DNA from 2 places in the Paenibacillus sp. sgz302190 genome. Region 2 is predicted to be linked to the other one. Evidence: a T-box and tRNA genes for the amino acid it is inferred to sense, from the RefSeq annotation. Region 2 holds a T-box; the other holds one or more tRNA genes.

Region 1 (15,879 bases), on a different contig from region 2:
CTGTTGGTCATTTATGCGGGGACGATGACCGGCATGATGGTCAGCTACGTGCTGGGGCATCGCGTGGGCAAGCCGTTCCTGTACCGCTACGGCAAATGGTTCAAGCTGACTCCAAGCCGTATCGAACGGGCGGAAGGCTGGTTTCATAAGTACGGGCTCTGGGCCGTGTTCTTCGGCTATTTCGTGCCGGGTGTCCGGCATTTTACGTGTTATTTGTCAGGGGTAAGCGGGGTCAAGTTTTACAAATATTTGTTTTTTGCGGGAACCGGCGCATTATTGTGGTGCACGACGTTTTTGACGCTCGGGCATTTTATCGGCAGTAATTTGGATGAACTGATGAGACTGGTTCACCGGTATATGGGGATGAGCTTGCTGATCGTTGCGGCTGCCGTCCTCATCGGGATTTATATATACTTGCGCATCCGCAAACGGAGAACGGTGCAGTAGACGGCGCTTCGACGCAAAAAAGACCTCGATTCGGCAAGAATCGATGGTCTTTATTTAGTATGCCGCTTGCGCGCCCTAGCGGTCGGCGAACAGTTTGATCGATTGAATCGTGCTTTCCTTCGGATCGATATCCAGCTTAAGAATAGTGCCCTGCGCTTTGTACGAAAGCACGAACGTCGTATTGGAATCGGGCTTCCCGAGGGTGGCTATGGCATCATCGGATTTTTGGCCGAGCCGCACTCCGCCCAGGCCGGGATCGATATCCGCAGAATGGACGTCGACAAATACCAGCTCATCCTTTTTGTTGAAGCCTACCGAGAAGTCGGTGTAATCGTATACGTTGACAGGATCCGTATCGTCATCCATGACGAACTGTTTTTTGGCTTTGCCGAATTTGTTCAGAACCGTAGTTTTGGACGTGCCCAGCTTCAGACCCATCAAGGTCGGCTTTTCCTGCTGATAGGTGTCTTCGGCATTAACCTTCGGTTTGGGAGAAGGCTTGGCTGTCGCGCTTACGGGCATTCCGACGGAAGGATCGGCGCTTTTGACGCTGTTGGCGACCTGCGCTTCGTGTTTGGTTTCTTCCGATGGCGTTGCTGTCGGTTCCGTCGAGGCCGTGCTTGGTACGGGGGCCGTACTTACTGCCGTGATCGGCTGCCGGTAAGCAGACGTCTCCGCAGGCGGTTGAACAATCGGAACAGATGACTTTTGGCAGCCGGATAACAGTATTGCGGAGAACGCAACAGGCACGCAGCTAATTACCGCTAGTAGTATACGTTTGTTCATCGTCATCTTTCCTTTCTTTCATGCTAACATCATATGTAAAGGCAACATCACTTATCATAATGCTTTTGGGCTTCCTCTCACAAGAGTCAAAAGTAGGCAAATTACCTTCCTATTCCATGAAAACGGACAAATTCCATTTTCAAAACGGTGCTTTCACGGCAATGGTAGTCCTTTCAAAGCCTTACAACATTATAGACACCCGAAAGTGCAAAAAAGTTTCACGCCAAAAGACCTAACCCGGTAAATTGGGACTTGAAACCTAGTTGATCAATATGGTACCTTACTCATAATACAAGGGTATGGAGGGTTTTTTATGGAATTGTTGAAGCAGCGGATCTTGGAAGTGGGTGTCGTCGTATCGGATCAAGTATTAAAGCTGGACGCCATTCTGAATCATCAGGTGGATCCGGTGCTGATCGTGGAGATGGGGAAGGAGTTTGCCAGACTGTTTGGGGAGACGAGACCGGATAAAGTGCTCACTGTGGAATCTTCGGGTATTCCCATCGCTTTTGCAACCGCTCTGCAGCTCGGAGTTCCTATGGTATTCGCCCGCCGCAAAAAGACGCTTACGATGGATCAGGATACGTACAGCGAGCGCGTCCCTTCATTTACCAAAGGCATCGTGACGGACATTATGGTATCATCTCACTTATTGAACAAAGGGGAGCGCGTACTTCTCATCGACGATTTTATCGCTAACGGCGACGCCGCCCGCGGTTTGATCCGCATTATCGAGAAGGCGGAAGCCGAACTTGTCGGGGTTGGGATCGCCGTGGAAAAGCTGTTCCAGGCCGGCGGCCGGTCGATTCGCGAGCGCGGCATCCGCGTAGAATCTTTGGCCCGCATCGCTTCGCTTGCAAACGGACAAATCGTGTTTGACTGATTTTTGTCGGATCAATCTTTCCTGAAAACGATTTTTCCTTTATAATGGTTACATGGTATGAGAGGAGGCTGGCATCTATGGGTATTGAAAATGTATCTGTTGACTATTTTATGACCAAGTTGGCTGAAGCGAAAAATCATTTTGAACGTGCGCTCGATTGCAAGCATACAGAATTCGATGATCTGTATCCCTATATGATCGAACACCCGCAATTTTTTTGGTACAAACGCTATGTCGCATGGTCGGAGCTGCTAACTGTCGTTAAACTTTGCACAGAACTTTCTATCGAGTGGGAACAGCAATTCTCCCAGCACCAGGTAGAGTATATTCAGAAGCGGGTCATGTCAAGCAAAGTCCTTGATTTCTGGTTCGAGACGAACGATTCCAAGGAGCATGTCAGCTGAATTCAGTTTTATATACGAAAGAGGCCCGGGGGTTAGCGCCCTCGGGCTTTTTTTTGCAATTTGAAAAAGCCGCGGATGGCGCGGCGGCGCGTCATTTTCATCCGCAGCGGTTTTGGTGTATGCTAATACAGAATGAAGGAAAGGATTTGTAAAGGAGGGGCGCAATGCAATGATCTCGGACGATCAGCTCGATGCATTCAGAGTGGAAAGCACAGTGCTGCGTGTCATTCGCGACGTCAATCCGGGCAACGATGTGAAAGGCATCGTCGTTGCGTGGGACGATGAGAGCGTGCTTATAAGGAAGCAGAACAGAAGAGTCGTAAAGCTGGCCCGCAGCTACGTGTATCAACCTTTTACGGAAGCGAGGCCGCTTGAATATACGCTTCCCAAGGAGCCTGCTGTCCCTGAGGAAGAGTAGTACCGCAGGGACAGGGCATGAGCGTTATGCTAAGTTCTTCTGAACAAACCGTAAGCGGCTGCGGCGGAAATGCCGCCGAGGTCGCTTTCGGCGTTTTCTTGTTTATAATTGGGGTCGTTCACGATTGCTTCGGCTTCGCCTTCCGTGAGCTGCCTTTGGTTGCCCGTATATTTAGGTTCAAGGGCATCGATTTCTTCCTGTTTCATCGGATGTAAACCTCCTTTTGTGTTTATTGTGTATGTTTCGAGCCATTGCCATACAAGTTTTTTTAAGGGGTGCAGTTGACTTTGAAGGCGTTGCATGGTATATTAATTTTTGTCGCTGTTAAATGATTTATTCATTTCGGTAACACGCGGTCGTGGCGGAATTGGCAGACGCGCACGGTTCAGGTCCGTGTGGGCTAACCCCCCGTGGAGGTTCGAGTCCTCTCGACCGCATCAACTTAGCAATGAAAAAGCTCTTGAATTTGTCTTTGGACAATTCAAGAGCTTTTTGCATACCTCGAATATGCAATGTGGCGCTCATCATCTGGTCTGAAGAAATTTTCGAGCTATAGTCCAGACGAGCATGCCGACTTAAATTAAGGCTCCTGAATTTGCACCATCACTCGAACGAGATATTCCTCCGGATTACAAATGGTGACCTCATCCAGTAGATATTCCTCGTAAGCGTTGCCGATAACCGTCAGCTTGTGCTTGTCAATGTAGTCAAAAATTTGAGGATATATTTTTTCTGTTTCTCCATAGTCAGCGTGAGCATAACACACCAGATAGTAGCTTTCCGGCATATAGTCTTGCTTGTAGAGGGCGGTCTTTAAACGTACAAACATATGCGAGATCATATCGCCGTTTTGATTACGCATATCATCGCAAGGAATAACAACACCATTCGGATACCCTAAGGGGATGTTCTCGGCAAGCAATTGTGACTGGAATTGGATCCACAAATCATCGGAGATCGAGTTTTTCGGATAATACACTGGATTGCTCAACATCAACGGAATTGCACCTTGTTTGATAATTTGTATTCGATTTGTATCAGTATCAATAGACATCGCAAGTTCAATACTGGCAGCACGTTGGAAGATCATGTTTTCCACCCCCCTAAGCTTTAAAATTTCCTGCTTGATCACCTGCTCCTGTTTGCGCAGCAGCTCCAGCGTTCGGGAAGGTGTACGTGTCTCCAGATGTTTCTTGATTTCCTCTAACGGCATACCAAGGTCCTTGAGCGCCTGAATGACGCCAATGATATCCAATTGATTCCGATGATAATACCGATAACCGTTGTCGGCAATGACAGCAGGTTTAAACAACCCTATGCGATCATAAAAAATCAGCGTTTTACGCGCAATACCCGAAACATGCGCAAATGAACTAATCGACAACAGGTCTGAATGATGCATGATTATTTACCCTCCAAAATAATTTTAAAAAACTATTGACTGTATAGTTTCTATACATCCTATTATAGCAACTATCGCTTAAGCGTTCAAACCGTGGATTCACAGGTGAAACAATCAACTAGACATTATTATGAGGGGATAAAATATGATAAAAAGACTTCTGCGAAGTGTTCGAGAATATAAAAAAGACACCATGCTGACACCGCTTTATTTGCTCGGTGAGGTTGCGCTTGAAGTTATGATTCCGCTCATCATGGCAGAACTGATCGATAAAGGGATAGAGGGCGGCAGCATGAGCATGATTTGGAAATACGGTCTTGTGCTTGTGTTTTTTGCATTGATTTCACTTCTATTTGGAGCAAGCGGCAGCAGTCTTTCACAAGGCCAATGTCAGTTGATTGCTAACGCCCGCGCGGCTATAGCCGATCCGCCTGTTATGATCCTGGATGAGGCGACCTCTTCCATCGATACCCGGAATCCGAAATTCCGAGGCGATTATGGTGCTTGAAGCGGGCAAAATTATTGAACGAGGCAATCATAACGAGCTTATCATGCAGCATGGGGTTTATCGCCAGCTGTTTGTTTCCGGCGTGCATGATATGTTCAGGATTAGTTATATTAAGAATTGAGCATCCGTCGTGATCCGGGGGAAATTCATTGCCAAAGGGGAGAGTCCAGTTGAAAATTTTGGCTGTTTTTTTTCTGTTATTCGGGTTGGAAATCGCGTTAATTCTGACTATGGATTTTTTCATAGGCCTCCCTTTGCGCAGATCGTTGACCAATCTCTTTAACCCCTTTTGGGTTAAAGGATGGGAGGAATTTGTCATTACGCTGCTCTTGTTTTTGTCTTGGGCCGTCTACGCTGTTATTTCTTACAGACAAAGGAGGCGTGTATAGAAAAGCTGGCCCGGAGGTCGACCGCTATATAGTCATACGACGCTATTGCCCGGGGAACCGAATCGTTTGCGAATCGAGAGTACGGCGAGCAGAAACAGAGGAATGGCTACGGAAAAAAGAACATGCAGCGTTTTCAGGGAAAATCTCCCCTGGGCGATGTGTTCCAGATAATTGCTTGCCATCATCATGGACGCAAACATAACGATAATTCCGATCGGAAATACGAGCGGGCCATGCTCCCTGATTTTGAACAGATCCATAGTCCCGATAACAGCGGCGTACATAAAGATCGATATTTTAAAAAAATCCGCAATAATCAAAGTCAATACAACAATTGCGTCCAAGCGTTGGATAAACTCGATAATGTTTACTTTGCCTATCATCGTAAGCAAGGGAAAGGTGGAACGGCCGGCGACATCGACGCCAAGGACAGCGACGTTCAGCAAGGTCGTATAGCTTAGAAGGACGCCGCTGATCGCAATGGCTAACGATCCGCTCTTTGCGGCTTGCTGCGGTCGGTCCAAATAGGGAAGAATCATGGTAAAGGCAATCATTTCGCCGAAAGGAAAAACAAATGTCTGCGTTAGAGCGGTCGTGATGATGGGTTTCCAGCCGTTCTCCAGTACGGGCAGCAAATGATTGAGATCGATGGTGCCGGAAGCCAGAACAGCGAAATTTCCTAAGACTCCCAGAGCAATCAGGATGAGCAAACAAATTTCTGAAGTTCTGGCCAGCACCTCGATACCTTTATGAAGAACGTAAAAAACTCCGCACATCATCAAAGCAACAATCGCGAACAGCGGTGTTTGATCGTAAACGGAAGCGAGCAGCAAATCCCCTGCATCCCTTAAATCTCTTGCAGAGGCATAAATAAAATAAACGACATACAGCAGACCAAGAGGCCAGCCTAAGTATTTCCCAACGATTGCTCTTATATATCCTGTTAAAGGGATATTTAGGAAATTTTTATACATATAAACATGGACAGGAAACAGGCAGAGCCCCATTCCCAAGCCAAGAAGGCTTGCGATCCAAGCATCTTTTTTGGCGTCAAGCCCGAAGCTGACCACAATGGCAGTGCCCAATTCGAACAATACAACCAAGGAAAACAATTGCCATGCAGTGATTTTCTCTTTTTCCATGACATAACGCTCCCCCTTGAGGTCATTTTTTCGCTTTTTTTTCCTCAAACGAATACGGCTTCGTCCTCATGCCGGTATGTCGAATAAAGGATTTCACGCTTACATGAATTTGGCTTTCCGCAAACAATTCCTTCCTCCAGTCTTTTTTAATTTTTTTCCAAGCTTTCTTCTCCTGGCGATTGATAGCTTCCCCAAAAGCAAAAATATCGGATTTTTCGCGTTGAGCCGCTTGGACAGCAGCCAGAACTTCCTTCCTCGTCTCTTCGGACCATGCAGCTTCTAGCTTCTCGACTTCCTTCGGTTCGCTTACATCAACAGGACACTTCATTTCCCCCACATCTCCTTCCTCCCGAATTTTGATCTCGATTATTGGTTTATCATCTCTGATGTTCACTTTTATTCCCGTCTTTGAACGTTTGACCTCGATGCCGATCGCATCTTTTTTATTGCCGCAATCGATGTTGATGATGCTGCTCTTCAACTTGTTATGAATCCGCAACGCTCCGCGAGCTTCTTTATCATCCATCCAACTTTTCAATTTCCCGTCCTTGAACAGAGCGATTCCATGAATTTGGCCGACGGCCGGAGGCTTTGTATGTTCATTGTTGGATTTGTTTCTTCCCTCTTGGGGATTGCCGCTGATTTCCACCCCGCTTAGGAGGAGTTCGCTTCCTTCGCCGGTTAGCATATTAATCGCGTCGTCGATCTCGACTTTAATGCTCTCCGCCCATAATTTTTCCGATTGCGTCAACTTGCCCGTTTTACTGTTTGCAGGAATTTTTTCGATCGGGGTTATGATGCTAATAATCTGTTCGGCCGTATTTCCTCTGGCTACGAGCACGTTTGTCGTGTCGCGCGGTTCATGATTTCTTTCGAAAAAATCAAAAATATCCCGAACCCCGTCTCTGGCTAGCGTTTCCCCAAGCACAATCAAACGCATGTGTCCGAAAAAGGCTTGCCGCGACTCTTTTTGCGATGCTTTCCGAATCGCTTCGAAGATCGTGCTTCCCGTTTCGGTCACAATCGTCACCGGCAGCGCCCTTCCTGCCCCGGCCCCTCCCATCGATCCCCCCGAAATTTCTGCGGGATTGACCAACTGCAGCGAAATCCGGTATTCCTTTGACTTCGGCGACTGATCGATCCCCATGGCCATCACAAGACCAAGATCTTTGAGTTCCCGACTGTTCCAGCAGCCTGATAAGAGCATGCCGCTTGCGATCGTCACAGTTAGAAAAAGCATTCTAGCTTTCATCAGGATCACCTGCAGGTTGGTTTCGTTCCGCCCGTTTCCAGTCTTTGGAGCCGGGCACCTTCGGGCGCGTCAGAAGTGCCCAGATGGGGAGGCGCAGCACCGCATCCTTTTGATCAGCCGGGATAAACGGAGCAAAAGGGGCCATATACGGAGTTCCGAATGAACGCAAGCTACAAAGATGGGCGATGATGATAATGCCGATGATCGCGATGCCGAAAAAGCCGAACATGGCGGCGAAAATCATGTTCGCAAAACGGAGCAAGCGTATAGCGGTTGCCAGACCATAGCTTGCTGTCGCAAAGCTGGCGATACCCGTTGTGGCTACGACGATGACCATTGCGGCGGACACGATCCCGGCTTGCACGGCTGCTTGTCCCAGTATAAGAGCGCCGACGATCGATACGGCTTGACCGACCGCCCGCGGCATGCGAATCCCGGCCTCCCGCAGCAGCTCAAAGCTGATTTCCATGATTAAAGCTTCGACAAACATAGGAAAGGGAATACCTTCCCGCTGCGCCGCCAGACTGATGATGAGCGGGGTTGGAATCATTTCTTGATGAAACGTAACGGCTGCGATATAAACGGAAGGTCCCAATAAGGAAATAATCAAAGCCATATATCGTAACAACCGGATCGCGATCGAAATATCATACCGGTTATAGTAATCTTCCGCGGACTGAAAAAATTGAAAAAAACTTGTAGGTGCAATCAGTACGTAAGGCGTTCCATCCACCAAGATGGCTACCCTGCCTTCCAATAAATTTCCCACCACGACATCTGGACGTTCGGTATTATAAATCGTCGGAAAGGGGGTAAACGATTGATCCTGAATCAATTCCTCGATGTAGCCGGATTCGAGGATTCCGTCAATTGTAATGGTTTGCAGCCGCTGTTTGACTTCTTGAATGAGCCGATCGCGTGCAATGCCTTTGACATACATGATAGCTACGTCCGTTTGCGTAACCTCTCCGATCCGGAACGTCTCCAGCCAAAGATTCGGGCTCTTGATTCGCCGCCGGACAAGGGAAATATTCGTTCCTATCGTTTCGCTGAAGCTGTCCTTCGGACCGCGAATGACGACTTGCGTCGTCGGCTCGGAAATCCCTCGCGATTCTCCGCCTCTCGTATGGCCGATAATGGCTTCAGGCCAGCCGTCAATCAGTATCGCCGTATCTCCGGAAAGAATCGATAAAATAAATCCGTTCCAGTCCTTGATCACATTGACTTTTTCAATGGTCAAAGCGTTATTCTTGATGAAATGAAACATGTCTTGTTCCGGAACTGCGCTTTGTTGCACCGCTTCGGCATGATCGATCATTAGAGAGCGCGTCACAAAATCGCTGACCATCTGCTTGTCAGTCAAGCCTTCCGTATAGACTGCTGCAGCGGAAATCTTCACGCTGCCACCGAACTCAAATTCGCGAATTACGATATCCGGGCTATTCCCCGCTTTTTGATTAAGCAGAGCAAGGTTTGTTTTTAAATCCCGGTCAAGAGGGAGGCAATCTGTGTCCAATGCGGTGATTTCGATGTTTGCCCGGTTCGGCTTTGGCTTCGTTTTACTAAATCGATTCCACATAGACATCCCTTCTTTTAACGTTTCTGGCTCGGACTGTAACATTTTTTGCCGCAGTACCCATTTTTATACCTGAATCACAGGTTTCTTGGAAAGGTAAGGAAAGAAGATAATGAAGGGGGTTAGGGCGAAGTTTTTGGGAGGACATGGCGAGATCGACTTTAGACGACATCGCATTGGCGGTCTTTCTGCGGGGATGGCCGGTAGGTGCTTGTCAACGCAGAGAAAGCCTGCAAAAGTGCAGTTTTTTGCTCGCGGATACGCTAGCAACGAAACATTCCTGCAAATGTGCAGGCTTTTTCGCGAATAGTCGAGCTTAAGCCCGTCAGGGGCGGGAATTCCTGCACAATCGCAGGCTTTTCTTCAAAATAGGTCACTGACACCTAAAAAGCCTGCACAATCGCAGTTTTTTGACTTGCAAACCGACTTGTCCCCCACTTTAACTTTTTGTTACTTGGGGTGATTACTGTTATTGTTACTTGGGTTATTACTATTATTACTCGGGTTATTACTATTGTTACTTGGATTATTAGTATTATTGTTACTAGGGTTATTACTGTTATTGTCGTCATGATGATGGCCGTAATGGCCAACAGGGTGATGGGGTTCACATCCCCCTCCGTACCAGCCGCTGTCATCGTTGTTATTGTTATTATTATTATTGTTATTACCGCTATTGCTGTTGCTGTTATTATTGGCATTGTTGTTGTTATCCATTTTCATTTTTCTCCTTCGATGGTTTGATTTTTGCATAGGTATATTGTTATCAATAACGCGCAGGGGAATACTTACATATTTTGGGTATGACAGGAGTCTTGTTGCTTTTAGAGCCTACGACTTCTCTAATTGTCCTGACTCCCGGCACCGCCAACTCATAAATACCAAGGACAACGCAATGACCGTGAGGATAACCCCAAGCCATCGAAATCCCCCGAAGCTGAACTTATCTCCCATTACGATGCCTATCAACAATGAAGATAAAATGGTTCCCAGGTATCTCGATGTATTAAATAGTCCGGATGCTACGCCGGCCATTTCTTTTGGAGAGCTTTTAAACAAAGCCGCTTGCATACCGACACTGTTCAATCCGTTGCTAATACCGAATGCCGCTAACGCCAAACACACACTGATAACCGGTGAATTTGGACTCAATGTCACAATCCACACTGACCCGAATGTCATCAGCATTCCGGACACAAGAAGTGCCGGCCGAGGTCCTGATTTATCGATCCATCGTCCTGCTATCGGAGAAGCGACGAGCGAGCACAAGCCTAAGGTTAGCATGATAAGCCCTGTATGGAACTCGCTGACATGGCGCACCATTTGCAAGTAGGACGGTACCCCGAAAAAGAGAGTGTAAAAAAGTACGTTAACGAGTATGAACTCGACATTGACCCAAGTCATCGCAGGATATTTGGCGAACGTTCGCAAAGGGATAAAGGGGGACGCCGTTTTTAACTCATGTCGTACGAAAACCCCGAGCGCAACGAGGCCAATCAGCCCGACAATGACATCTATTAACGAGATATGTCCGGATGATTTTGCCGACAGTAATCCCACAAGCAGGGCAATCAAGGCCACTGTGAAGAGCAGGATCCCTGGCGCATCGATCAATTCCAACCACTTGCGAAAAGACATGCCCTTTGCAGCGGTTGCTGGCGTTTCGTCCTTAGGAATCATCCTCCAAGAGAATAGAAAGCTCGCCGCCACGAACGGAATATTGACGAAAAAGATAGCATGCCAATCCCACCAATGAATCAAGACCCCGCCAATAAAGGGGCCGATTGCTGCCGCTCCGGATAGAAATATGGACAAAACGGACAGCGCAGTCCCTTGTTTCTCCGTAATATGAATTCGCACAATGGCCATTCCAACTGCAACCATCATGCTTGTACCTATGGATTGCACGATGCGGAACACGATGAGCCACCCGAAGTTTGGCGAAAATGGAGCTAATAATGATGCAGCGAAGGCTACGACAAGCCCGGTAAGAAATATTTTCCTGCGGCCGAATAAATCGCTGGCTTTTCCCATGACAGGCTGAGCGATAGCACTTGCAATGTAGAAAGAAAAAATAATCCAGGAAACAACTGTAAAGTCAAGGCGGTACACATTTTGCAGTCTTGGAATAGCGACGGAAATCATCGAAGAATTCAATGGGTTGAGCAGTATCCCCAGCCCAACGGAAATCATCAACCACCTGCTGCGAGCATTCATTTTTGAGTTCCCCCTAAAGTGTATTGATGACATCTTAATTGAAATTGATTATTTATTCCAACGCATTTCATGTTATAATTTCATTGACTTGAAGGAATGAATCGGGGTGTGTAATGGAACTTCTTCAACTGCAATATTTTATCGCGGTAGCTCGATTGGAACATGTGACCGAGGCTGCACGAAGTCTGCACGTTACTCAATCGTCGCTAAGCAAAACGATTCAGCGCCTGGAGGAGGATCTGGGGGTCCCTCTATTCGATCGAACAGGGAGGAAGCTGCGGTTGAATGAATTCGGAAGCAGATTCCTTCGCCGTGCGGAAAGGGCTTTGTTTGAGTTGGAACAGGGGAAGCAGGAGATTAGCGATTTGTCCTGCCCGGAACATGGCACGCTCAAATTGGCGGTGACCACCGCAGGCACGCTGCCCAATATCCTTCGGGAATTTCGGAAAAAGCGGCCCCATATTCAATTTCATGTGCAAATGATGACCACGCAGGAAATGGCAGCACTTCTTCATCGCGGAGAGGTCGATTTCTGCTTGTCCTCACCTCCCCTACAAGGGGATGACATCGAATGTCAAATCGTGCACATCGACCCCATCCTCATAGCTGTTCCAATGGGGCACCGGCTGGCAGACCGCAGCAGCGTATCTTTGACGGAACTAAAGGATGAATGGTTTGTCGGTGTCAGGAAAGGCCACGGTACTCGCGATTTAATAGACAATGTATGCCAAACGGTTGGATTTGAACCTAAATATGTGTATGAAGGAAATGAACCTGCAAGGCTAAGCGATCTTGTGGAAGCCGGAATCGGGATTGCTTTCATACCAAGCACGGTAAGGAATTCACGGGATCATATCCGATATCTCCAAGTAGAGGAACACGGATTGGTACGGGAGATTGCTTTATTATGGCACAGGAGTCGGTACATTTCGCGGGCTGCTCATGAATTCCGTGAGGTCGTTGTAGACTATTTTGGGGCGATATCCAAATAGATACGAAACAAGGAGCGGTTTGCCTAAGGCAGCAGCTCCTTGTTTTATTATGCGCTCATTACATGCGTGTTTTGCCTCCGTGGAGCAGGGGATTTATGCCTGCATCCTTTGGTCATATTTCAGCTTCAGACGCTTGACATCTTCTTTAGGCGGGGAACCGAACATGCGGGAATATTCACGGCTGAATTGAGAAGCACTTTCATAGCCTACCCGGAATGCCACATCAGCGGCATCCGCCGACTCGGACACTAAAAGGCGCCGTGCTTCCTGCAATCGCAGCTGTTTCTGAAACTGTATCGGGCTCATGCCGGTTACCTCTTTGAAGTGTCTGTGAAACGTAGAAATACTCATACTGGCTATGTCTGCAAGCTCTTCAATTCGTAAAGGCTTCTCGCAGTTATTCATAATATGTTCGACAGCCTCCCTGATTCGATAGGTGCTGCTTCCTTCCATGGCGATTTGTGCCAGTGCAACTCCATACTGGCCTTGCAGAAGCCTGTATAAAATTTCCTTTGTGTAAATAGGAGCAAGGAACGGAATGTCTTTGGGATTGTCCAGCAAACGCGATAATCTGAGTATCGCATCCAGTAAAGATAATTCCATCTGGCCTACAATCATTGCTCGCTCTGCATGTTCTTGAGAGGTGATTTGAATGTCAGAGTCCTCTAAAACCTCTAAAATTTGATTTTTCGTAAATTCAAGTTTAAAGCTTAAAAACGGAGCGTCGGGGGAAGCTTGAATGACCTGGCCGATCACCGGCAAGTTCATGGACGAAATCAGGTAGTCGGCAGGGCCATACTCAAAACGTTCCTGTGCCAGCAATACTTCTTTCAAACCTTGAGCTATGAAACATAAGGAAGGCTTGTAAACTCTGAAGACGGGCTCGGTCACATTAGCTCGGCGAATAAGAAATAAAGACGGGATAGCGGTCTCGTTAACTCCGTCCTGACCCGAATGACGCTCAATCAGTTTGGCCAGCTCATTCTGCTGTTCATATATACGTTCAGACATGAGATCCATCCTCCGATTATCCTCCTTGTTTTGCGTTCTGTTTTAATTATAAAGCATATGCAGTCTACAGTGTTAGTGCATTGAGAGGATTAGGCAATCATTTAAGATAAATGAGATACCGGTCTTTTTTTCATTTACTGCATAATAAGGTTACGCCCTTTGACCGGTTAAGGCAAGGCCGGGGTGATGAATAATGAAAGAAAGGAAGATCAATCATGCAAAAGCGAAAATTGGGGAAAAGTAGCCTAGAGGTTTCCGCTATCGGGCTCGGTTGCATGGGAATGAGCAGCGGATTTGGTCCGGCATCGGACAAACAAGAGATGATATCGCTGATCCATGCGGCGATTGACCGCGGCGTTACGTTCTTCGATACCGCCGAAATTTATGGTCCATATGCGAATGAGGAGCTGGTAGGCGAAGCGCTTGCCCCATTCAAGGGAAAGGTCGTGATCGCCACTAAATTCGGTATTAAAAGGGTGGATGGCAAGCAGGTGATGGACAGCAAGCCTGAGCACATCAGGCAATCCGTCGAAGGCTCGCTGAAACGCCTTAAAATTGACGCCATTGACCTATACTATCAGCATCGTGTTGACCCCAATGTGCCGGTCGAGGAAGTAGCCGGAGTCGTACATGACCTTATCAAGGAAGGCAAAGTCAAGTATTGGGGACTTTCTGAAGCAGGAGTGGGAACGATTCTCCGCGCACACGCGGTTCAGCCGCTCACTGCGATTCAAAGTGAGTACTCCATGATGTGGAGAAGTCCTGAAGAAGAACTGCTGCCTGCGCTCGAGGAGCTCGGGATCGGCTTCGTTCCGTTCGCCCCGCTGGGTAAAGGCTTCCTTACCGGAGCGATTGATAAACATGCAACATTTGATAAAACCGACTTCCGCAGCATCGTTCCACGCTTCCAACCTGACAATCTCGAAGCAAATCAAGTTCTAGTCGAGCTGATCAAGAAGATTGCCGAAGGGAAAAACGCAACGCCGGCTCAAATCGCACTCGCATGGGTGCTTGCTCAGAAGCCTTGGATTGTGCCGATTCCCGGCACGCGGAAATTGGAGCGTCTGGAAGAAAATCTTGGCGCCGCGGACGTAGAGCTGACTCCCGAGGAACTCATTCATTTGAACGACGCGCTCTCGAAGATCAAGATTTCGGGAGATCGCTATCCGGCAGGTTCGGAATACGCAAATAGAGCGGGCAAATAACGAACCTTTAGGAGGATGCAGTGTGGAACGACTATGGACGAAGCCGTTTATTTTTATGACTGCAGGGAATTTTTCTCTATTCACTGCATTTTATTTTCTGCTCCCGGCACTGCCGCTGTTTATCAAACAAATGGGCGGCAGCGAAGCGCAGGTCGGTCTATCGACGGGGGCGTTTATGCTGTCTGCCGTTATTTTTCGCCCGATCGTCGGCGGGCTGCTGGACCGGTTCGGCAGGCGCCCTTTTATCATCTGGGGGCTGCTTCTCTTCACTTTGGTGATGTATATGTATAGCTGGATCGGCGGGATTATCGTTTTGCTGGGGCTCAGAATTTTGCACGGGATGAGCTGGGCTTTTTCCACAACCGCCGTTTACACGACGATAACGGATATCATCCCGTCCGACCGCCGCGGGGAAGGGATGGGGTGGTTTAGCACGGCCTCGACCATGGCTATGGCGATCGGTCCGATGCTTGCCATCTGGATTACACAGAACGTGTCATTCCACGCTCTGTTTCTATTCGCCACCCTTCTTTCTACCGCAGCGCTGCTCCTGATGTTTGGAGCAAAAACCACTTTCCGGCCGCAAGCAGGCGCAAAGAAAATCGAACTTTTCGAAAAATCGGTCTTACCCGTCACAGCATCAGTCTTTTTTATGTATATCGCGTATGGCGGCATTACCGCCTTTGTCCCGCTGTTCGCGAATTCGATCAAAGTCAATTCCGGCGCGTTCTTTCTGGCCTATGCCGCTACACTCGTCCTGAGCCGTCCCATTTCGGGAAAACTTTCCGACCGGTACGGGCAGACGTTTGTCATCATACCGGCCCTTGCGATTACGATTTCCGCATTGCTTGCCTTGAGCTTCTCGACCGGATTGCTCGGGGTGCTCGTTTCGGCGGTGCTGTACGGTATCGGTTTCGGTTCCGCGCAGCCGGCTCTTCAAGCGGCAACGATACGTCTTGCCAATCCGGAGCGTAAAGGGGTCGCCAATGCTTCTTTGTTGACGGCTACCGACCTCGGCATCGGGCTGGGTGCGATCGTGCTAGGCTGGGTTTCCCAGTACACCGGCTACCAGGTTGTGTTCATGGTCAGCGCTGTGTCGGTCGCGTTGTCCTTGCTGCTATTCACTGTCTTGGTCAAAATGCATAGCGCAGGACGATCTCTTGACTTAGAGTTAACTCCAGAGAGTAAACTACCTATGAATGAGACAATTTCTAACGGGAAGTGAGGAACTGCGAAATGGAATATGT
Region 2 (15,879 bases):
CGATCGTAATGGACATCGTATTTCTAAGAGCACCGGATGTAATGAACTTTTGCAGCAAAAGGTTGACTCTTTGAACGCCGACAATAAGTCCGATCGTCACCAGAAAGGAGAGCTGAAAGCTGACATCAAGCAAATAATAAGGATTGACAAGCAGCATGAACCAGGCAACGATCGCCGTAATATGCAGCGCATCCTTCACGATTCCGCGCCTGACCGCATACAAAGCGACAATCGCCATCAGGCCTGCCCGTACAATCGAAGGCGAAGCACCCGTAACAAGAACATAGAAAGGCATGAGCAGCATTGCGATCAGCAAATACGTTTCTTTTGTCAAACGCATTTTTTTCATGATCCAGATGCAGACGCCGAGAAAAATAGCGACATTTAGCCCCGAAATCGCCAAAATATGCGTCAGACCGAGCTCCGAAAACTGCTGGAAGCGGTCAGGATCAAGATCGTCCAGCATGCCGATCAGCATGCTTTTCATAAACCCTGCCTCAGCCGCAGGGAAAATAAGATCCATACGCCTGCCCAGGGCGTCGCGCAAATCGTCGTTGAGGCGCAGCAACTGGACGACGCTAAAGCGCAGCTTGGCAGGCTCGACCTGCGCCTGATCCGCTCCTTTGGCTGTAAGCAGCCAATGGATGCGGTGAAGGCGCAAATACCGGCGGTAGTCGAAGCCGCCGAAGTTGCGTTCCACGGACGGGCTGCGCAGCGTCCCGTGCAGCGTCAAGGCGTCGCCGCGCCGCCAGCTCGCCGCCTGTGCCTGCTGCTCTTGCCGGAGCAGGCGCAGCGAAACCTGCACGCTTTCCCCGCCCAGCGGGAAAGCGTCCGCGCCCTGGAAGCGGATATCCTCCGCTTCCACGGTAAAGCTGGCCCTGTCGCCGTCGACGGAGACAGGGCTGGCGATGCGGCCGCGCAGCGTGACCTCGCTGCCGTCGATTTGCTCCTGCTTCAGCCCTTGCTGAAGCAGGGCGGACACATTGCGCTGGTCGGTCCAATGGAAGTAGCCCATGGCTGCTCCGACCAGCAAAAGCGCACACACCGGCAGCCGTCCAGGCAGCCGGAGCGCAAACACCCCTGCTGCCGTACACAACAGCAGCAGGCAGGCGGTCAAGGATAACCAAGGCAGCTTCGCGTACATCGCGAGCACATAACCGGTTATCCACAGACAGCATCCTAGAACAACCGGGCGATTCATGCGGACATCACTCCTATTTTTCAAATGATTTATGGCCGCTATCCCTGCGGCTCAGGGGGTACATGACGCTTCATCGACAAATGTACGCAGCTTCAGCCGCCTAATCGATCGTTTCGTAAATCCGTTGTGCTCATATTCCGTAGAACAGGACTTTCCGCCAATGAAACGTTCAGTTAGCTTGATCTGCCGCGTAACGCGACCCGATCGCGGCCTGGTCGTGGCCGCCTGGCGCAATCGTGACGGCGGCCGACTACAAAGTATCAACGCGCTTCGTCTTATGATCGCTATCCCCTTCGCTCATGGTTGTGGATTGGGCAGCTATCGGCATTACCTAACCCGCCCCTCCCCGCCATGAGTACCTCAATGCCCCACGCCGGGTGCTGCACAGCGGGTTGTCGAAACCATGGTACTCCGCTTTCGCCTCTTTCTAGCAGAATAGTACTCTTGCAGTACCTCAATGCCCCACGCTAGGCGTGCACGACAGGTGGTCGATCCACGGGTATCAGCTTTTACCTCGTTTCAGCGGAACAGCACTTTGCTGCCCGCACGCGAGCTCCCAACGCAACATAGCCGTCGCACTTAATCATACCTACCGAGCCTCGAGCCTCTTCTGAGTAAAAGGGATAGCGCCCATAAGAAGTGCTGGGCAAGTATGGCTCGGTTGATTCGCCTTTACCCCACTCCAATGGACATCATCACGTCTGACTGGGAAAGCAGACGGTTCCGTATTGCCGCCTACATTGGGAAGTAAAGACAGGCGGTTCAGACCGTAATGCTGCACTCATTCCTATAGCACCTTCAATCGCCTGAGCGAAGTTCTCCCAAGCGCGGTATAGCATTGCATAACGGGGGCCATACGCAATCGGCAGCTCCCCGGGCTCCTTCCTGAGCCAAAGGGAGAGTGCGCATAGGAGGCGCAGACCGGAACGGTTCCAACAAAAAAAAGCACCTCCTTCCGCGCGACGTAACGTCGGCTGCGAAAAGAGATGCTTTCTCTTTTTTGCCATTTCAAATCTTTAATTCACAACTTCGGACAGAGTACCCTGCGGAGGCTCGTAGCTTTCCATTTCCCGAAAAGCGATGCCTCTGGCTTGCATCAGGCCGCTTACTTTCTCGCTGTCTTTCGGGTAACCGCGATGAAACACGATTTCCGTCACTCCGCTGTTGGCGAGCATGTTCGCGCAAGTCCAGCACGGCTGATCGGTTACGTATACGGTCGAGCCCTCACGGTCTTCCCTGTCGGTAAAGAGGAGCAAGTTCTGCTCGGCATGAATCGTGCGGATGCAGCGCTGCTTGCGGACCATTTCCTCCTTCTCGCCGACCACTTTCAGTTCGATTTCCTCAACGAGCATGCAGCCGGCTTCGCTGCAATCGGGTACCCCCATCGGAGCCCCGTTATAGGCTGTTCCGAGCAGCTTTTTGCCCTGAACCAGCACAGCGCCTACATGCCTGCGGCTGCATTGGGAACGGGTCGATGCCATATACGCGATATCCATAAAATAAGTGTCCCAATCCTTGCGGGTGCTCATTGGCCTTGTCTCGTCTCCTTCTTACGCTTGGCTCGCTTTGATCGCTTGATCCAAATCGTAGAGTATATCGTCGATGGCTTCCGTACCGATGGAAAGCCGAATCATGCCCGGCGAGACGCCGGCCGAAATTTGCTCTTCCTCACCGAGCTGCTGATGCGTCGTGCTGGCCGGATGAATGATCAGCGACTTGGAATCGCCGACATTCGCCAAATGCGAAAACAGCTTCACGGCATTAATGACCTTCCGCCCGGCTTCCAGGCCGCCCTTAATGCCGAACGTGAGAATCGCTCCCTGGCCTTTAGGCAAATATTTTTGCGCCAGTTCGTAAGATGGATGGCTCTTGAGGCCGGCATAGTTAACCCACTCGACAGCATCGTTATTCTCCAAAAACTCCGCGACCTTCAAAGCATTGGAGCTGTGGCGCTCCATGCGCAGATGCAGCGTTTCAAGACCTTGCAGCAGCATGAACGAGTTAAACGGCGAAATCGCGGCTCCCATATCCCGCAGCAATTGCACGCGTGCCTTGATAATATAAGCGATAGGGCCGACTGCCGCCGTATAGACGACACCATGATAACTTGGGTCGGGTTCCGTCAATCCGGGGAATTTGCCGCTTGCCTGCCAGTCGAATTTGCCTCCGTCCACGATAACGCCGCCGATCGATGTGCCGTGGCCGCCGATAAACTTCGTAGCCGAGTGAACGACGATGTCTGCACCGTGCTCGATCGGGCGAAGCAAATAAGGGCTTGGGAACGTATTGTCCACAATCAGAGGAATTCCGTGCTCATGCGCGATTGCGGATACCGCTTCGATATCCAGTACGTCGCCTTTCGGATTACCGATCGTTTCAGCGTAAAGAGCCTTCGTCCGGTCTGTAATCGCCGCCCGGAAATTTTCGGGATTGCCGGGATCTACAAAATTGACCTTGATGCCCAGTTTCGACAATGTCGTGGAAAATAAATTATAAGTGCCTCCGTACAAGCTCGATGCGGAAACGATTTCATCTCCGGCACCGGCAATATTCAGGATGGAGTATGTAATAGCTGCCTGACCCGAGGCAGTCGCAAGCGCCGCAGGCGCGCCTTCCAGCGCAGCGACCCGCTTTTCGAATACATCGGTGGTCGGATTCATCAAACGCGTATAAATGTTGCCAAATTCTTTAAGCGCAAACAAATTCGCGGCATGCTCCGTATCGCGGAAACCATAGGATGTAGTTTGGTACAGCGGGACTGCGCGCGACATCGTTGTCGGGTCCAGTTCTTGTCCTGCATGCACGGCAAGCGTTTCGATACTTAATTTGCGTTCGTTAGACATTGAGTCATCCCCTTTTAGGTAATCTTTCCCTTATTATTTTCGCACACTATTCGACAAATGAAAAGATTGCTATAGTTTTCCCGCATAGACGTAGGGTTTCAATTTTTCAAGCATCTTTTTGCCGATGCCTTTAACTTCAGCCAGTTCCTCGACTTTTTGAAACCGCCCCTTTTTCTCCCTGTATTCCAGAATCGCTTTCGCTTTGCTGGCTCCGATGCCCGGCAGTTCGTCCAATTGCTCCAGCGTAGCCGAATTCAGGTCTAACAAGCCGTTTTTTGCAGCAGCGGGAGCCGCGGAAGGCGAAGGATATGCAGCATCGGGCTTCGGCTCCAAGGTCGGGCCGGCAGCCGGGGAAGATAAGGCAGGTGACGATGGAACAGGCGTTGGCGCAGGTGAAGATGGCGGCGTGCTGCTGCGCGGTGCGGGGCTTGGCGCCGTTTGGGCAAGCAGTTCCTTCATTTGATCGTTGACAGGAACAAAATTCGTTTGAATCGCGGAACGACCCCCAATCGCAAACTGCCATATCGTATATGCCAGTAAAACTATAGAAATGGAAGATAGAGTGATTATAACGCCCTTTTTGCCAAATAAACCCACGAATTCTCCCCTTTCCGGTATCATTGGTTGTTTGCAAGCATATACATGAAAAAACATCATAACGCCTTAATTGGCATGTGCCCAGCTCTATCCAACTTTGTGACAAGCAACATGGATACCAGGGTGACTGAACTTTTTCCGGGAGGGATTTCTAGATGAAGGCAGGATTCATCGGTACTGGGAGTATGGGAAGCATATTGATAGAAGCATTTATTCATTCCGGCGCATTTAATCCGGAACAAATCATTGCGGCGAACCGCACGGCAAGCAAAGCGGATCGGCTGGCGGAGACGTATCCGGGGCTTCAGATCGCCCGTTCTAATAAAGAAGTCGTACAGCAAAGCGAAGTCATTTTTTTGTGCATTAAGCCTGGAGAGTACAAAAAGGTTATCGATGAAATCAAAGAGGACGTGCTTCCGTCCCATTTTGTCGTTTCTATTACGAGCCCGGTTCTCTTGCGGCATCTGGAAAGCAATCTGCCGGCAAAAATCAGCAAAATTATCCCAAGCATTACGAATTACGTGCTCAGCGGGGTGACCTTGTGCATTCACGGCAACCGGATGCAGCCCGAGGATAAGGAATGGCTTGAAAATGTGCTGGCGCACATCAGTTCCCCTATACGGGTGTCTGAAGACTATACGCGGATCTCTTCGGATATATCCAGCTGCGGTCCCGCATTTCTATCGTATTTCATCCAAGCTTTCATTGATGCCGCCGTAGAGGAAACCGGAATTTCCAAAGAAGAAGCAACGCTCCTTGCCAGCGAAATGGTGCTGGGCACCGGAAAGCTGCTGACGACGGGAGGCTTTGACCCTGCAGGCTTGCAAAAACGCGTATCCGTACCTGGGGGCATCACCGAGGAAGGTTTGCGTATTATGGACGCCACGGATTTGTCCGGCATGTTCACTCAGATGATTCGCGCGACCCACGCCAAATATAAAGAAGACCTCGAGAAGGCCGAGCTGCTGTTTGCAATTGAGCCGTGACCTTCCCGAGGGCCGCTTCTAATGAGGAGCAATTCCTCCGTTAACCTGCAACGATATTGACGAGTTTTCCTTTAACGACGATGACTTTGCGAACGGTTTTGCCGGCGGTCGTTTCTTTGACTTTGTCAAGATCCATCGCCAATTGCTGCATAGCCGCTTCTTCCGTATCCTTGGAAATCAGCACGCGGTCGACAATTTTGCCGTTGACTTGAACAACGATTTCAACTTCGTTGTCAACTGTCCAAGCTTCGTCGTAGGAAGGCCATGGCACATAGGTGATGGACTCGCTGCCGCCAAGCTTCTCCCAAAGCTCTTCCGCCAAGTGCGGTGCGATCGGGGACAGCATTTGAACAAAGTTTTGCATCGCTTCGAGCGGCAGACGCTCGGTCTTATAAGCCTCGTTGACGAAAATCATCAACTGGCTGATCGCCGTATTGAACCGCAGGGCTTCGTAGTCCTCGGTTATTTTTTTGATCGTGCGGTGCCATGTGCGCTTGAACGTATCGCTGCCAAGCGTTTCCCCGGCGCTGATTTTCGGATGAACGCTGCCGTTCTCGTCCACGAACAATCTCCAAACGCGGTTCAGGAAGCGGTAAATTCCTTCGACGCCCGTCGTGTTCCACGGCTTCGTCGCTTCGAGCGGCCCCATGAACATTTCGTACATGCGCAGCGTATCCGCGCCGAATTCGCCGACGATATCGTCCGGATTGACGACATTGCCGCGGGATTTACTCATTTTCTCCATATTTTCGCCGAGAATCATGCCTTGGTTGACGAGCTTGTGGAACGGCTCCTTCGTATGGACAACCCCGAGGTCGTACAGCACTTTATGCCAGAAACGGGCATACAGAAGGTGAAGAACCGCGTGCTCGGCGCCGCCGATGTACAAGTCGACCGGCAGCCATTGCTGCTGCTTGTCGTGGGAGCACAGCTCCTTGTCATTGCGCGGATCGATGAAGCGCAGGTAGTACCAGCAGCTGCCGGCCCACTGCGGCATCGTATTCGTCTCGCGGCGGGCTTTCATGCCTGTCTCGGGATCGATCGTGTTGACCCACTCCGCGACGTTCGCCAGCGGCGATTCGCCCGTTCCGGACGGTTTGATTTCGTCCACTTCCGGAAGCAGCAGCGGAAGCTGATCCTCCGGCACCGGCTTCATCGTGCCGTCTTCAAGATGGAGAATCGGGATCGGCTCTCCCCAATATCTTTGACGGCTGAACAGCCAGTCTCTCAGCCTGTAAGTAACTTTGCCGCGGCCTTTGCCGTTTTGCTCCAGCCATTCGATCATCCGGCCGATCGCCTGCTCGTTGTTCAAGCCGTTCAGCAGCTCGGAATTGACGTGCGCGCCGTCACCGGCATACGCTTCCTTCTGCACATCGCCGCCCTGCACGACTTCAATGATAGGCAGTTCGAATTGCTTCGCGAATTCCCAGTCGCGCTGGTCATGGCCCGGAACGGCCATAATCGCGCCTGTGCCGTAGCCGCCGAGCACGTAGTCGGCAATCCAGATCGGCACCTTCGCGCCGTTAACCGGATTGATCGCATAAGCGCCCGTGAATACGCCGGTTTTGTCCTTGGCCAAGTCCGTGCGCTCCAGATCGCTTTTGCGCGCCGCCTTGTCCTGATATTCTTTGATTGCGGCTTCTTGCTCCGCAGTCGTAATCGCCGCCACAAGCTCATGCTCAGGCGCAAGTACGCAGTAAGTGGCGCCGAACAGCGTATCGGGACGCGTCGTAAAAACGGTCAGGCTGCGGTTGTCATGCCCATCGATCGCGAACTGCACTTCGGCGCCCTTGGATTTGCCGATCCAGTTGCGCTGCATGTCCTTGATGCTTTCCGACCAGTCAAGCTCCTCCAGGTCTTCGAGCAGGCGCTCCGCATACTCGGTAATTTTCAAAATCCACTGGCGCATCGGCTTGCGGATAACCGGATGGCTGCCGCGTTCGCTGAGCCCGTCGATCACTTCTTCGTTCGCCAGCACCGTGCCGAGCGCCGGACACCAGTTGACCGGAACTTCGTCGACGTAGGCGAGCCCTTTTTTGTACAGCTGGATAAAAATCCACTGTGTCCATTTGTAATACTCCGGATCGGTCGTGCTGATCTCGCGGTCCCAATCGTAAGAAAAGCCGAGCGATTTGATTTGACGGCGGAACGTGTCGATGTTCTTGTTCGTGAACTCGCGCGGGTCGTTCCCCGTGTCCAAAGCGTACTGCTCGGCCGGCAGGCCGAACGCGTCCCAGCCCATCGGATGCAGGACGTTGTAGCCTCTCATCCGCTTGAAGCGGGAGACGATATCCGTCGCCGTATAGCCTTCCGGATGCCCGACGTGCAGACCCGCTCCCGACGGATACGGGAACATGTCAAGGGCGTAAAATTTCGGTCGGTCCGAATTTTCAAGCACTTTGAACGTTTTCTTGGCATCCCAGTACTGCTGCCATTTGGGCTCGATAGCGAGCGGGTTGTAGCCTTGCTGTTCTCTTGTTTCTTTGATCTCCTGCGACATGTCCAAATCCTCCCAGCCTGCATGCTTTGCAGGCATGATTAAAGTGCGCTTCGGGGGCCTCCCGTAAGCGCCAAAAAAACCCCCCGTCGCTAGCGCAATCGCTAGGGACGAGAGGTTAGATTCCCGTGGTACCACCCTAGTTAACATCAGGCGTGCTTCGCCCATGTTCACTCTGCCCCTTAACGCGGGTGAGACGATCCGGCTAGCACCGCCGGCCTCCTAAAGACCTCATGCGATGGTTCACCTTCCAGCTCGGAGGCGAGTTCGCTTGGCTAGCATCTGCCGGCTTTCACCTGATACCGGCTCTCTGGTAGATGCTGCGGGAAGCTACTATTCCTCGTCAAAGCTTTTAACCAATCCAATTAGCTATGATTATATGCAAAAAAATGCAGCTCTGTCAAGTAGGCCGGCCGATATTAGGCCGATGCCCGGCGATGTCCGCCTGGCCGCCTATTTGCGCGCCGCGAAAAAAGCCCGCTCCGTTCCGCGCCGCGGCGGCTCCCACGCAAAATCGGCCGCTTCCTGAACGTCGCTGAATCCTGCCGCCAGCAGCTGCTCCTTGATCCAGGACAACGGATAGGCACGTTGAGCATGCACTTCATCGATGCGGCGGAAGACGCCGGGGACTTGCCCGTCCCGAACAAAAATGGTCAGGTCATGCTCGATCTGCATCCGGCTTTCGTCCAGCTCGCTCGTCCAGATGTAGGAAACATCGTCCTCGTTCAGAAAAAAAGGCTGCGTATCGGCATAAGCGATCAGCTGCTCGGGGGTGTGTACATCAAACAGGAACAGCCCGCCCGGCTTCAACCCTTGGTACGTTTGCCGGAAAGCTTGAATGATATCCTCTTCCTCCAGCAAATAGTTCAAGCAGTCGCAGAACGAAATAGCGGCATCCGCCTGCTCAGCCAGCTCCCATTCGCGCAAGTCCTGCTGTACCCACGCCAGCGCGCCGTTTCTCGCCAGCGCTCCGTGCCGCTCAGCCTTCTGCTGAGCAACGGCAAGCATGTCGTCCGACAGGTCGATGCCCGTCACCCGGTATCCTTCCAATGCGAGCGGAATCGCCAAGTTGCCTGTGCCGCAGCCCAGGTCAACAATCGTAACCGGATGCAGACCGTACCGCTTCCAGCCCTCTCTCGCAAAACGAAGCCAATCCCCGTACGGCATGTCCTCCATCAAACGATCGTACGTATAAGCAAACCCTTCGTAACTCATCCTGCTCTTACGTCTCCTCTTGTTTCAGATGGGTCCAGTTTTCCTGCTGATAGATGAGCCCTTCCTTCATCAGCTTGCCAAGCGCCCGCTTGAAAGCCGATTTGCTCATGCCGAAGCGGGCGGCTATCGTATCCGCCGCCGTCTGGTCGGAATACGGCATCGCGCCGCCCGGCCGTTCGCGCAAAAAGGCGAGGATGCGCTCCGCGTCTTCGTCGCGCCCTTTTTCCTTCGGCAGACGCATCGACAAATTGACGCGGCCGTCCTCCTCGCGGACGAATACGACCCGCACATTGACCTGCTCGCCTACGCGCAGCAGACGCGGCCGCTCCGGCGCGGCGATCATGCCGATGATGCCGAAGCCCAGCACTCCCGCATCGCAGACGACGAACGTCCCCATCTGCAGCGGCTTATACACTCTGGCGTCGACATAGCGGTTCTTCCAGGCGGAAGGAGCGCGCACGCACAGCGGCGCCAAGTCTTCCTCGGCGGCGAGCTTGGCGATCAGACGCCCCTGACGGTCGTGGGCTAAAGTGGCGTACACCTTGTCCCCGACCAAAGGGCGGAGCGTCTCCAACTCAGGCACATGTTTGTAGGGTAGAAGCAAGTTCCGCCCAAGCCCCACTTCGAGAAAATAGCCGAAACGGGGATGGATATCGACGACTTCCAGCAGAGCGACCTCGCCCAGCAGCAGAAGCGGGCGTTTCATCGTCGCCATCAGGCGGTCCTGCGTATCGTGGAACAAAAACACTTCTACGCGTTCCCCGGGCTTCACCAGGCCTGCCGTCTCTCCGTAAGGGAGCAGCACGTCCTGATTGCCGTCGGTCAAAAAATATCCGTTAGGCGGAATTTCTCTCGCGACCTCAAGGCTGACTAGCGTTCCCGCATTCATGCTCATACGCGTTCCACAACCTTGGCGTCGGACCATAATCTCTCGATGTTGTAATATTCGCGGTCATCGCGGTGGAATACGTGAAGAACAACATCACCCAGATCCAGCAGCACCCATCTTGCGGTATCGACTCCTTCATAGCCTCTGATCCGCACGCCGTGCTCCTGCGCTTTTTTTCTGGCTTCGGTGGCAATTGCCTGCACTTGGGTCTCCGAATTGCCGTGGCAAATGACGAAGTAATCGGCGACGAGCGAAATGCCCTGCAAATTCAGCGCCACTACGTTCATCGCCTTTTTATCCTCCGCAGCTTCCACCACTAAAGCCATAATTGCTTCTGGGGTCATGCTCATTCCATCATCCTCCTATAATTGATTGTTTGCTTGCGTCAACAAATCGTTGCGGGTTAATATCGTTAACGGATAAATCCGTTTGCCTTTTGTCAAAAGAAAGCCGATCGTCGAATCGAAGCCGGCGACCAGCGCCTTTTCAAGACTATGTTCAGCGATTTCGCGAATATTATGCACGCCCGGAAAATCGCGTCCCGGCTCGATATAGTCGGCCAGGCAAACCACTTTGTCCAGCAGCGTCATCCGCTCCCGGCCGGACGTATGATAACGGATCGCGTCCAGAACTTCCTCATCGTCCACGCCGAACTCCGTTTGCGCGATAAAAGCGCCTGCGTGCGAATGCCAAAGCTCCTTGTCATAATCGAGCAGGTCTTGTGGAAGCCCGTTTTCCCGGATCATGTTCGCCTGCTCCTGAATCGGCCAATATTTGCAGTAATCGTGCAAAATCGCCGCCAAATCCGCTTTCACCGGATCGGCGCCGAACCGCTCGGCCAATCGAACCGCGGTTTCCATGACGCCCAGCGTATGCAGCCAGCGCTTCTCGGGCATCTGTTCTTTGACCGCCTCGATAAGCTGCTCACGACTCCGATTCATATAAACCGTTCACCTCCATGTAAGCATGCACGGCATCCGGAACGAGGTAGCGCACGGAGCCTCCCGCCCGTATTTCTTCCCGGATGGCCGACGATGAAATTTCCACCAGCGGCATCGGCACGATCGTAACCCTCTCCCGGATGTGCGGCGGAAGAACTTCCATATCCAGCTCGTAGCCCGGTCTTGCCAGACCGATGAAGCGGATGCGGCTTACGATATCGTCAATGCGGTGCCACCTCGGCAAATATTCGACCATATCCGCTCCGACAATGTAGGCGAACTCCGCTTCGGGATGCCGCTCGCACAGCAGTTCGATCGTATCGATACTATAGGATACGCCGCCTTTCGTAATTTCAACATCAATCGCACGAAAAAAAGGATTGCCCTCCGCCGCCAGGCATACCATGCTCCAGCGCTGCTCCGCCGTCGCCGCCGGCGCATTCGGCTTATGCGGCGGCACGTTCGCCGGCATCAGCCACACTTCGTCCAGTCCTGCTCCAACCCTCGCCCGCTCCGCCGCGATCAAATGACCCGTATGAATCGGATCGAAGGTGCCTCCCATGATTCCGACCAGCATGCTCCCACCTCTTTAAACGGGCAGCTCGATCTTTTTATGATCCCGCGATTCCTTGTACAGCACGATAATTTTTCCGATAACCTGCACGAGCTCGGCGCCTGATTTCTCCGACAGTTCGATGCCTACCTCGCCCCGGTCCTCCCCGCTGTTGTTGAGCACGGTCACTTTGATCAGCTCCCTGACTTCAAGCGCTTCCTGAATATGGCGGATCAAATGATCGTTAACTCCGCCTTTGCCGACTTGAAAAATCGGGTCCAGGTGGTGCGCCAAAGACCGCAAATAACGTTTTTGTTTACCAGTTAACATGCTAAAAGCCCCTCTATTCTTGTTCGGCTAACGATTGCTCGACGACCTGCCTCATCGCTGCGACGGGAGCAGGCGTGCCGGTCCAGTATTCAAATGCGTAAGCCCCTTGATAAATAAACATGCCGAGCCCGCCGTGAATGCGGGCTCCTCGCGCTTCCGCTTCGCGGAGGAAGCGGGTAATGCGCGGATTGTAGATCAGGTCGCTGGCCAGATGCCGCTCCGCAATGAGCTCCGCGGGCATCGGCAGCTCCTCGACGTTCGGATGCATCCCCGCCGAGGTCGTATTGACGATCAAATCCGCTTCGCCGGCGATCCCAGCGAGCTCGTCAAGCCCCAGCCCGGCGGCTTGCGTGAACGCGCCGAGCGTCGCCGCCAGGCTAACCGCCCGCTCTTTGGTCCGGTTCGCGATCAAAATACGGGCCGCGCCTTCCTTGGCGAGCGCGTATCCGACGCCTCTGGCCGCTCCGCCCGCGCCGAGCAAAATAACGGTCTTGCCCCGAAGATCGACGCCCGTCTCCTCTTTCAAGGAACGGACGTAGCCGATGCCGTCGGTATTGTAGCCGACCAGCCGGCCTCCGTCGTTAACAATCGTATTGACAGCGCCGATCACCCTAGCGCCTTCATCGATCTCGTCCAAGTACTGCATCACTTCGACCTTGTGCGGTATCGTTACGTTCACGCCGCGAAAGCCGAGCGCCCGGATGCCGTACACGGCCTCTTTCAGTTCCTCCGGACGAACGTGAAAAGCAGCGTAAGCCGCGTTGAGCCCAGCCTCACGAAAAGCTCTGTTCAGCATAATCGGCGAACGCGAATGCCGAATCGGATCCCCAAAAACGCCATACAGCACGGTATGGCTGTCCAATGTCCGGTTATTCTCCATCATATCCCCCTTATCAGGCATAAGCTATATCAGCGACTCGCGCGCAATAACTTTCGTCCCCTTGGGCGCATGAACCGCCAATTCCGCTCCGGCGTCGCTGTTCACTTTGATCCAGCCGAGCCCCGAAATGAGCACATCCATGCGCGTGCCCCGCGGAATGCGGATCGGGTGCTTGACCAGCTTCGGAAGCTCGTCCAAATCCTCCTTGGCCGGCGGAACCAGCATTTCTCCCCTATGGTTCGTGTACAGCTCGTCGGCGCGCTCCAGCTTCGTCCGGTGAATCTGGATCGCATTGGACATATAGCAGGTAAACGATTGGTGATCTCCGCGAATAAAATCAAACCGGGCCAGAGCGCCGAAAAACAGCGTCTGTCCGTCGTTCAGCTGAAACACCGTCGGCTTCACCGGCTTGCCCGGCATCACTTTGGACAAGTCCCGTTTTGTAATAACCTCGGTCAGCCTGTGCGTGTATACGATTCCCGGCGTATCTATGATGGATTTGCCGTCGTCCAGCGGAATTTTGACCAAATCCAGCGTCGTCCCCGGATATTGCGAAGTCGTAAGCTCCGCTTCCAAATCGCTGTAATCGGCGATCAGGCGGTTAATCAGCGTCGATTTCCCGACATTCGTCGCGCCGACGACATAGATGTTCCGGTTGCCGCGATGCTGCTGGACCGCTGCGATCACCCTGTCAAAGCCCATATTTTTTTTAGCGCTGCAGAGCACGATTTCCACAACTTTCAGACTGTGCTCCTTGGCCCGCCGCTGCACCCAGTTAATAATTTTGTTCGGGTTCGTCACTTTGGGCAAAAGGTCTATTTTATTCACGACCAGCACGATCGGATTATTGCCGACAAAACGCGACAAGCCGCTGATCATGCTGCCTTCAAAATCGAATATATCGACGATATTGACGACCAGCGCGTTCTTTTGCCCGATTGAGCCAAGCAGCTTCAAAAAATCGTCCTGCTGCAAAGTCATGCTCGACGCTTCATTATAATGTTTGATCCGGTAACAGCGCTGGCAAATAATCGGCTCTTTCTGAAAAGCCTCCACCGGCACGTATCCGAGCTTCGCCGGCTCTTCGATCTGCAGCTCGACGCCGCAGCCTGCGCAATGCATAATTTCTTCCTGACTCATGAATCCTCCCTAAGACTGTTTGTTCATTAGCGATAACGCCAACTTCTCGATGCGGCGGTTAATTTTCGTGAAAAAGCCTTCATCCCCGATTGAAATCGGCTTTACGAGAATCGTATAGAGCCCCATCCGGTTGCCGCCGAGCACGTCGGTCAGCATTTGATCGCCGATCACGGCGGTTTGCCTGACGTTCGTTCCGAGCAGCTTCATCGCTTTGAGAAACGAGACGTTCGTCGGTTTTTTGGCCTGGTAAATAAAGGGGATGCCGATAGGATCGGCAAAAGCCGAAACGCGGCTGCGGCGATTGTTCGAGACAATGACCACTTTAAAACCGAGCTGCTGCACCCGCTTCAGCCATTCAATCAGCTCCGGAGTTGCGTGCGGATCCCGCGCCCCTACGAGCGTATTATCAAGATCCGTAATAATTCCGCGGACTCCGAACCCCCAAAGATGCTCGAAATCTATATCGTAAATCGAATTCACGGACTGTCTGGGCACGAGCTTTTTCAGCAAACGATTTCCCTCCAAATAGTTCCTCTACATATACGTGAAACTATACCATAGTGCCCGATTTGTTGCAAAAAAATAGTAGAGCGTTTCCCCGCCCGCGGCACATGAAGGCCACCCGCCAGGTTGGCGAGTGGCCCGCTAGGAGTCTCCCAGATTATTTCATCTGTTCTTTGATTCTGGCGATCGTTTGAGCGGCAGTCAAATAATCGCTCTCCGTGGAAGCGGCCTGGCTGTATTTCGCCTGCTCGAACAAATGCAGCAGCGCGTCCAGATCCGCCTTCAGCCATGTGCTTTGCGCCGTCCAGCGGAGAATCGCCTCGCGGATCGTCTCATGCTCCTGGCGCCGGTAGCCTTTGCGCCTGCTGAAACGCTGCAGCTTTTCGAAGTCCGCAACAATTTTTTCATTGAAATTGACGGCCTGCTGCTTCCTTTCGTCGGATGTCCCTATTTTCAAGACGCCCTTTTTCACAAGCAAATACACAGCCGCTGCGAGCACAACCAGCAGAATGGCTCCCGCTACGGCCAGTTTCACCCATGGAAAGCTTGCTTTGCTTTCGGCTACGGGCGTTTCGCTGATAGTGGTATCGATGGCCGGAGTAGCCGTCGGCACAGGCTGCGCCTCGGGATACACGTTTGGAAGCCTGAACCCGGACGTCGGCTCGAACGAAATCCAGCCGTAGCCCTCGAAATAAATTTCGACCCAGGAATGGGCGTCGGAATTTCTCACCGTGTATGTGCCTGCGCCGTCCACATCGACGTTTTGCATATACTGGCTGATCGCTCCGAAGTCGCGCAGCTCGTCAGGCATTTGAGCCGTGCCGGAGGTGTACCCTTTTACCCAGCGCGTAGGCAGGCCGATCGAACGGGCGAGCACGGCCATCGCGGTCGAGTAGTAATCGCAGTATCCCTGCTTAATTTCGAACAAGAAGCGGTCTGTGAAATCTTTGCTTTTGCCTTTGCTTTCGTCCGGCGTATTCGTATACGGATACGTTTCGTTCAAATATTTTTCAAGCAGCCGGGCTTTGTCGTAGGCATTGTTTCCCGTTTTCGTTATATCGGCGGCCAACTGCTTGACGCGGGCGGGAAGGTCGGCGGGAAGCTGCAAATATTCGCTCCAGTCCGCCCTCTGCAAATAGTCGACATTCACCTTGCGCAGGCCTTCCTCGTCGAGGATCGCTTGCTGGCTGACGATTGTATACTCCTTCGGATAAGCGCCCTCGCCGTTAAAGCGCAGCTCGGACTGCCTGGGCGACCAGAGAAGAAGGTGAAACGGATTTTCGCCTTTGTTGATTTCCGCGAC

Evidence for each region. A T-box is a leader RNA that pairs with one kind of tRNA and senses whether it is charged. The one in region 2 lies ahead of leuS (leucine--tRNA ligase), so its partner is inferred to be a tRNA-Leu.
Region 1: it encodes a tRNA-Leu, which carries the amino acid that the T-box ahead of leuS (leucine--tRNA ligase) is inferred to sense. The anticodon was not compared.

What each region holds. Positions count from the first base shown of each region.
Region 1 covers NZ_JBZYAO010000008.1:95,822-111,700, reverse strand. Annotated here, with positions in the region: gene AC6RNO_RS11905 (DedA family protein) at 1-447, shown strand, start outside; gene AC6RNO_RS11900 (DUF4309 domain-containing protein) at 523-1,233, opposite strand; gene AC6RNO_RS11895 (xanthine phosphoribosyltransferase) at 1,547-2,116, shown strand; gene AC6RNO_RS11890 (hypothetical protein) at 2,194-2,520, shown strand; gene AC6RNO_RS11885 (hypothetical protein) at 2,690-2,938, shown strand; gene AC6RNO_RS11880 (hypothetical protein) at 2,968-3,144, opposite strand; tRNA gene AC6RNO_RS11875 (tRNA-Leu) at 3,291-3,375, shown strand; gene AC6RNO_RS11870 (MerR family transcriptional regulator) at 3,519-4,340, opposite strand; gene AC6RNO_RS11865 (ATP-binding cassette domain-containing protein) at 4,486-4,848, shown strand; gene AC6RNO_RS11860 (YczF family membrane protein) at 4,998-5,237, shown strand; gene AC6RNO_RS11855 (GerAB/ArcD/ProY family transporter) at 5,270-6,379, opposite strand; gene AC6RNO_RS11850 (Ger(x)C family spore germination protein) at 6,402-7,631, opposite strand; gene AC6RNO_RS11845 (spore germination protein) at 7,621-9,210, opposite strand; gene AC6RNO_RS11840 (hypothetical protein) at 9,658-9,924, opposite strand; gene AC6RNO_RS11835 (MFS transporter) at 10,039-11,424, opposite strand; gene AC6RNO_RS11830 (LysR substrate-binding domain-containing protein) at 11,538-12,416, shown strand; gene AC6RNO_RS11825 (AraC family transcriptional regulator) at 12,510-13,427, opposite strand; gene AC6RNO_RS11820 (aldo/keto reductase) at 13,643-14,632, shown strand; gene AC6RNO_RS11815 (MFS transporter) at 14,655-15,857, shown strand; gene AC6RNO_RS11810 (aldo/keto reductase) at 15,869-15,879, shown strand, end outside.
Region 2 covers NZ_JBZYAO010000020.1:32,628-48,506, reverse strand. Annotated here, with positions in the region: gene AC6RNO_RS21550 (ComEC/Rec2 family competence protein) at 1-1,201, opposite strand, end outside; gene AC6RNO_RS21545 (deaminase) at 2,218-2,730, opposite strand; gene AC6RNO_RS21540 (homocysteine synthase) at 2,752-4,044, opposite strand; gene AC6RNO_RS21535 (ComEA family DNA-binding protein) at 4,114-4,641, opposite strand; gene comER (late competence protein ComER) at 4,797-5,627, shown strand; gene leuS (leucine--tRNA ligase) at 5,668-8,127, opposite strand; T-box leader at 8,228-8,480, opposite strand; gene AC6RNO_RS21520 (methyltransferase domain-containing protein) at 8,578-9,339, opposite strand; gene AC6RNO_RS21515 (S1-like domain-containing RNA-binding protein) at 9,347-10,234, opposite strand; gene rsfS (ribosome silencing factor) at 10,231-10,578, opposite strand; gene yqeK (bis(5'-nucleosyl)-tetraphosphatase (symmetrical) YqeK) at 10,591-11,169, opposite strand; gene AC6RNO_RS21500 (nicotinate-nucleotide adenylyltransferase) at 11,153-11,746, opposite strand; gene yhbY (ribosome assembly RNA-binding protein YhbY) at 11,759-12,052, opposite strand; gene AC6RNO_RS21490 (shikimate dehydrogenase) at 12,066-12,932, opposite strand; gene yqeH (ribosome biogenesis GTPase YqeH) at 12,957-14,072, opposite strand; gene AC6RNO_RS21480 (YqeG family HAD IIIA-type phosphatase) at 14,082-14,582, opposite strand; gene AC6RNO_RS21475 (transglutaminase domain-containing protein) at 14,734-15,879, opposite strand, start outside.